3 regions of the Noviherbaspirillum sp. FW303-A3 genome follow, and region 3 is predicted to be linked to each of the others. Evidence: predicted binding sites of a transcription regulator. Region 3 holds the regulator's gene; each other region holds the start of a gene.

Region 1 (2,267 bases), 2.8 Mb from region 3:
GGCCGGCGACCCGGGTGAAATCAGAAGAAACTTTCGGGAATAACGAGCACGTCGCCGGGACGCATCGGCGTGTTGGCGGAGATGTCGCCCTTCTTGATCAGATCGTCGAGGCGTACGGCAATCTTTTGCTGTTTCCCGTCCACGGTACGGACAATGCTTGCACGGTTGCCCGCGGCAAATTCAGCCAGCCCGCCTACCGCAATCAGTACATCCATGACCGACATGCCCTGGCGATAAGGCAAGGCCTGCGGTTTTGCGGCCTGTCCTATCACGCGGACCTGTTCGGAATACGGCCCGACGAAGCCGGTCACGATGACCGTCACCACTGGCTGCTGGAGGAATTTGCCGAGCACCTGCTCGATATCCCGTGCCAGTTGCGTCGTGGTCTTGCCACTGGCAACCAGGTCCTCGACCAGGGGTGTACTGATCTTGCCGTCAGGGCGTACCGGGACAACCTGCGACACCTCGGGATTACGCCAGACATTGATGCTGATGGTATCGCCGGGGCCGATCAGGTATTCATGCTTTACCCCGGCGCTTTCCGGCGCTTCGGCCACGCCGCCATCCGTGGCGCAAGCACTCAGTGCGAACGCAGCGCACACCATTGCCAAACGTCCGGCCCTCGCCATGCTTTCGGTAAACATCTTGTTCACGTTGCCCCCCCCTTTTTTTGGTGTCGCCGCCGCAAAGGCGGATTGATATTTCATATTGGAAACAGCCTGCCCGGACTGATTGCGCACGCCCTGCGAAGACAAAAAATGACCGGTTTTCGGCAAGCCGCAGAACGAATCAACGCCTGAGTGCAATATCTGCAGGCATTTGCTTCTTGTCAAGCATACGCCATGATTACCACAAGTATCCAAACCTTGCTAAATTATAATGACTGCAATCAATAATAGGTATAATCACTTGACGGTTGGACATTAATATTGGGTTCGTCAAGTCCGCATAAGTAAGAGGGAGGCTTTAAAGGATGGAGCAGCTGGTAACCCAATTATTTTCCGCCGCCAAGGGCATCTGGAAATACCGCTGGTACTCCATGGCGGTTTCCTGGGCGGTTGTCCTCATCGGTTTTTTCACGGTATATACCCTCCCCAACAATTACCAGGCTTCCGCGCGCGTGTTCGTCGATACGCAATCGATCCTGAAGCCGTTGCTCTCCGGCATGACGACAATTCCGGACGTCGAGCAGCAAGTCTCGATCATGAGCAAGACGCTGCTGAGCCGGCCCAACGTAGAGCGCGTGATGCGCATGGTCGACCTGGACATCAGCGCCAAATCGAACCAGGACAAGGAAGCCTACGTCAACGCGCTGATGTCCCAGATCAAGATCACCGGAACGGCCAGCCACGACATCTATTCCATCACCTACGGCAACGCCGATCCGAAGGTCGCCAAGAGCGTCGTCGAATCGCTGCTCACGATCTTCATCGAGGGCAGCTTCGGCGACAAGAAACAGGATTCGGCCAATGCCGTCCGCTTCATCGACGAGCAGATCAAGCAATATGAAGAGAAGCTGGTCAGCGCGGAAAACGCGATCAAGGAATTCAAGCTGAAGAACAGTTCGCTGGTCACACGGGGAGACGGCGACTTCGGCGGCAAGCTGGTACAGGCGGAAGAGCAGCTCAACCAGGCGCGGCTGGAACTGCTGGAGGCGGAACAGGCCCGCAATTCCATCAAGAAGGAAATCGCCGGCGAAGAGCCGATCCTCGAAGGCGACAATACCCAGACAGCCAACGCCACCGTCAATCCGGAACTCGATGCCCGCATCGAAGCACTGAACAAGACCCTCGACAGCTACCGCCTTCAGTTCACCGAGCAGCACCCGGACATCGTCGCGACAAAACGCCTCATCGCCCAACTGGAAGCCCGCAAGATCCAGGAAGCAAAAGCGCGCGCATCGAGCACGACCATCGGCAGGAACTACAGCCCGGTCCTCCAGCAGCTCAAGGTCGCCCTGTCGGATGCGGAAGCGCGTGTCGCATCCATGCGTGCGCGCACCGAGGAATACAGTGCACGCGTCGCGCGGCTGCGTTCGATGAGCACCGCGGTGCCGGAGATGGAAGCACAGTTCGCCCAGCTCAACCGCGACTACCAGATCAACAAGGCCAATTACGAGAAACTGATCGCCAGCCGCGATGCGGCAAAACTGTCAGGCGACCTGAGCGCAACCACCGAGATGATGACCTTCCGCATCATCGATCCGCCGACGGTGCCGTTGAAACCGACCGGCCCCAACCGCCCGCGCCTGTTCTCCATCGTATTCG
Region 2 (2,267 bases), 110 kb from region 3:
GTGAACACGCGGCCCTTGGCGTCGCCGGCCATCATCACTTCGATGTAGGCGCGGTTGATCATGTCCATCTCGGCCTGCAGCTCGCCGTAGGTGAAGTCCATTTCCTTGCCGCCGATGACCGGCACCTGCTCGCGCAGGTCTTCCGGGCACACCCAGTCGAAGGTGAGGTTGGTGAACGGCGTCTGCGTGCCCCAGCGCGAGGGCACGTTCAGGTTGTAGATCAGTTCCTGCATGTACTGGCGGACCTGTGCGTAGGACAGCTTGTCCTTGCGCACGAAGGCGGCCATGTAGGTGTCGAAGGAGCTGAACGCCTGCGCGCCCGCCCATTCGTTCTGCAGCGTGCCGAGGAAGTTGACGATCTGGCCGACGGCGCTGGACATGTGCTTCGGCGGACCGGATTCGACCTTGCCGGGAACGCCGTTCAGGCCTTCGTTGAGCAGGGTGCGCAGCGACCAGCCGGCGCAGTAGCCGGCCAGCATGTCGAGGTCGTGGATATGGATATCCGCGTGGCGATGCGCTTCTCCGACTTCGGGCGGATAGACGTGGTTGAGCCAGTAATTGGCGATCACCTTGCCGGAAACGTTCAGGATCAGGCCGCCGAGCGAGTAGCCCTGGTTGGCATTGGCGTTGACGCGCCAGTCGAGCTGCTGCAGGTATTCGTTGATCGAGGATTCGACATCGACCAGGGTCTTGCGGTCGCTGCGCAGCTTCTTGTGCTGCTCGCGGTAGATGACGTAGGCGCGCAGGGTCTTGCGGTAGCCGGCGTCGAAGAGGACGGCTTCGACCACGTCCTGGATCTGCTCGATATGCGGCGCGGTATCGCTGTTGAGCTGGATGCGTTGCATGACCGCTTGCAGCGTCAACGCCTCGGCTTCGTCATGGCCGAATTCGCCGGTGGCCTGGCCCGCGCGCAGCAGTGCGGAGAGAATCTTGTTCGGGTCGAACGGCTTCACAGTGCCGTCGCGCTTGACGATATGCGTCAGGAAGGTAATGGCGCGTGGGGTCATTTAGTCTCCATAAAAGCACAATATCTTGTGGTTCGATAGATGGTAGAGACTAAATCTAGTGCATTCAACGCGTGCGAGGGCATTTTTCCAAATAACTTGATCTGGAATAACTTGATGCATTCCGGTACGTGTTGTCGTGCTGTCAACTTCCGGAGGGATGGGAGGCGTGGACCACCATCCACGGGGCTGCCCATCGATCCGTCAGGCTGTTGTTAGCGGAATACCAAGACCGGTATGGTCGAATTGGCCAGCACTTTCTGCGTTTCGCTACCGACAAACAGTGCGCTCAGGCCCTTGCGGCCGTGCGATGCCATGAAGATCACGTCGCATTGGTGATTCGTGGCGGCCTTGATGATTTCCTCATACGGATTGACCGAGCGGGCGGTCACCGTTTCGCAGGGAACATTTGCCGCCTGCGCGGCGGCGGCGATCTTGCCGACATTCGCATCCGCAATCGCGCAACGGTCCTGGAAGGCTTGCTTGGAGTCGGAGACGCTCATTCCGTCCGAGACGTGGGAGTAGTCGCGCGGCTCGGATACCGAGATACCGATCACCTTGCTGCCGGCGCCTTTTGCGAACGTGATTGCTGCATCGATCGCTTTGTCGGAGAGCGAGGATCCATCGGTGGGAACAAGAATCGTCTTAAACATGGTTCATTCTCTAAATATGGGGGGAGCGCCCCGAGACGCTGCGGCCATCCTAGGTTTCAGGGCGGAAATCAACCTTGATCCTGGTCAAATTGGGCCGGAAACGCGTCGAATCGAAGACTCCCTTCTCCCGCAGGCGGGAGAAGGGTTGGGGATGAGGGAGGATGCCAAGACCGCGATCCCTCTTGCGCACGCCCTCACCGCCAGCCCCTCTTCCGCCTGCGGGAGCGGAGAGTAACGGCTCCGGCGTGGAAGAAGTCAGTTTAATACTCCTTTTGGCCTAGCCGGACGAGTGCTCCGCTATTCCCTTCGAACGATCGGACTAAGTCGCTTGCCTTTGCCGGATACCCCTCCGGCCAATAGTGCCTTGCAGGGCGCAGACGTAACCTTCCGACATCGCGTCAATCATCGAGGGAGGTGCGTCGTGACCATACAAGAAAACATGAAGGGGAAGCAGATATCGGTGCTGGCGAGCAGTACGTTCGCATTCACCATCTGCTTTGCGGTCTGGATGATGTTTGCCGTCCTTGGCATTCCCATCAAGACCAAGCTGGGGTTGAATGAAACGCAATTCGGCCTGCTCGCCGCGACGCCGGTGCTGACCGGTTCGCTC
Region 3 (2,267 bases):
GCAACAGGATGCGCTGGTCGTCGACGACTACTACAAGCAGGGCAAGGCCATTAACCAGGACCTGAGCCGCGACCGCAAGGCGGCGGAGATGGGATTGGACGCTTCGCTCCGCTACGAGCCGGCGAGCGGCAAGCTGGTCGGCACGATCAGCAGCCAGAAGCAGCCGTTCTCCGGCAAGCTGTACGTGAGCCTGGTGCACTCGACGCAGCCCTTGAAAGATTTGAAACTCGAGACGACGGCCGACCGGCAAGGCAAGTTCGCCATTGCGATCCCGCTGCTGGATATCGCGCGGTGGAACGTGGTGGTAGAGGGCGAGCAGCGGGACTGGCGTCTGTCCGGCGAGTGGATGTGGCCGCAGCAGAAACAGGTTGATATGAAGGCGGACCAGACGGTCCAAGGGTAACTCCGAAGTAGGATATTGTCTTACGTCTGGCGACAAATTAAATGCTGGTGCACAATATCCGCAGTACGGTCGTTCTCATTCTCGTGAATGACGTTCCCGAATCTGGGAATGTCAATGGTTCGAAAGTGGGAAATGACTAGTGCTGGATCCCGGTACAGCTTTACACCGATTGTTCGGAGTGAAAGGAGGGTAGGTTGATGGCGCGACTAATGATGGTCGTCTTGTGGCCGTCGTTTCTGGTGGCAATCGTCGCGGAAGGTTTCTTCTTCTCGATGTTCGATCCCTACGACCTGTCGCTGTTCGGGACATACCCGGACATCAAGCCCCTGGCGGTCTACAGCATCGGATTCTTCTGCTTCTGGCTGTTTTGTTCACTTGCCAGCATGCTTACTTTCTACCTGATGGCCGTGCCCAATGAGGCGCCGGCAGGCAGGCGCAACTTCCGGGGCTTGTAAAAAACAAAGGCGAGGGCGCCATGCGCCGCTCGCCTTCTTTTTTGGCGGCTACTGCGCGCTCAGGCGCAGGACTGCGTCCCTTGTGCGACTGCCTTGAGGGTGGTCGGATCGAGCAATTCCAGTTCGCGGTTGTTCACCTTGATCCAGCCCTGCTTCTTGAACTTGGAGAGCAGGCGGCTGATGCTTTCGATGGTCAGGCCGAGATAGTTGCCGATTTCTTCACGCGTCATCCGCAGCTGGAAGCTGGTGGACGAGTAGCCGCGTACCGAATAACGTGCGGACAAATTCGTCAGGAATGCCGCAAAACGTTGTTCCGCACGCATATTTCCTAGCAAAAGCATGACACTTTGCTCGCGGGTAATTTCCTGGCTCATCATCCGGTGGAAGTGATGCAGCAGCGTGGGCATCTCGGCGAACAGCGCTTCCAGACGGGCGAACGGGATTTCGCACACTTCGCTGTCTTCCAGAGCAATCGCGTTGCAGTGGTGGCGGTCGGTGCTGATGGCATCCATGCCGAGCAGTTCGCCGGCCATCTGGAAACCGGTGATCTGCTGGTCGCCGCTCGGGTTGATCTGGTGGGTCTTGAAATGGCCCAGGCGAATAGCGTACAGGTTGGTAAAGGGATCGCCGACGCGGTACAAGTGGGCATCGCGGGGCACCTTGCGGCGGCGGCCAATGATCTGGTCCAGCTTCGCCATGTCCAGCTCGTTCAATCCCATCGGCAGACACAACTGGTGCATGCTGCACGCCGAGCAGCGGGCGCGCAGCTCATGCACGGTAGCGGTCTGCTGCTGCGGCGGCGGGAACGGGATAGTTTGTGTCATGTCGGCAGGATTTAGGCGGTGCAGTATCATTTTCGAGCCCTTTTCCAAACTTTAAGAATTATTGCTGTTATGGCCTTGAATTGAGCCAGGTCAAGCAATGTCATGCAAACCTCGTGCCACCTTGCGCAAAATAGGTGAACAGGATGGCAATCCCGGTGCATCTTGCGGAATTGGTTTTCGGACGCGGGACGATAATGTACAGCATTACGCAGGCTTCGCGCTTGCACCCATCTACCCACATCCACAGGGAGACACATGCTGACCGAACGCGAGATCGAGAGCTGCTATCTGGGACAATTCATCCCGCTGCACTACCACCACAACATGCTGATGGATGCCCGGCGCATGGACGGCTTCAAGGCAGCCATCGACGCCGCTGTTTTTCCGGGGGCAAAGGTGCTGGAGCTGGGAGGCGGCACCGGCGTGCTGTCATGGTTTGCCGCTGCCAAGGCAGAGAAGGTCTGGTGCGTCGAGTTCAACCCCGAGCTGGTTGCCGAGGCGCGCCGCCTGCTGGCGCGGAACAAGGGCGGGGACAGGGTGGAGGTCATCCACGCCGACGCCTTCGAATACCTGCCGCCCGAGCCG

The links. Region 3 encodes FNR, which switches genes on or off when oxygen is low (the NO sensors DNR and NnrR bind a similar motif). Its sites were predicted from a motif close to TTGATNNNNATCAA; they were not measured.
Region 1: AC3WOY_RS14615 (XrtA system polysaccharide chain length determinant) is a predicted target of FNR. The motif match lies at 820-833, and genes of this name have one in related genera.
Region 2: AC3WOY_RS01525 (ribonucleoside triphosphate reductase) is a predicted target of FNR. The motif match lies at 1,104-1,117, and genes of this name have one in related genera.

Annotation. Positions count from the first base shown of each region.
Region 1 is NZ_JBYTAZ010000001.1:3,026,502-3,028,768, reverse strand. Features, by position in the region: gene AC3WOY_RS14620 (XrtA/PEP-CTERM system exopolysaccharide export protein) at 21-644, opposite strand; gene AC3WOY_RS14615 (XrtA system polysaccharide chain length determinant) at 974-2,267, shown strand, end outside.
Region 2 is NZ_JBYTAZ010000001.1:327,564-329,830, reverse strand. Features, by position in the region: gene AC3WOY_RS01525 (ribonucleoside triphosphate reductase) at 1-1,007, opposite strand, end outside; gene AC3WOY_RS01520 (universal stress protein) at 1,220-1,657, opposite strand; gene AC3WOY_RS01515 (MFS transporter) at 2,097-2,267, shown strand, end outside.
Region 3 is NZ_JBYTAZ010000001.1:219,589-221,855, reverse strand. Features, by position in the region: gene AC3WOY_RS01060 (FixH family protein) at 1-403, shown strand, start outside; gene AC3WOY_RS01055 (hypothetical protein) at 601-858, shown strand; gene fnr (fumarate/nitrate reduction transcriptional regulator Fnr) at 918-1,682, opposite strand; gene AC3WOY_RS01045 (class I SAM-dependent methyltransferase) at 1,938-2,267, shown strand, end outside.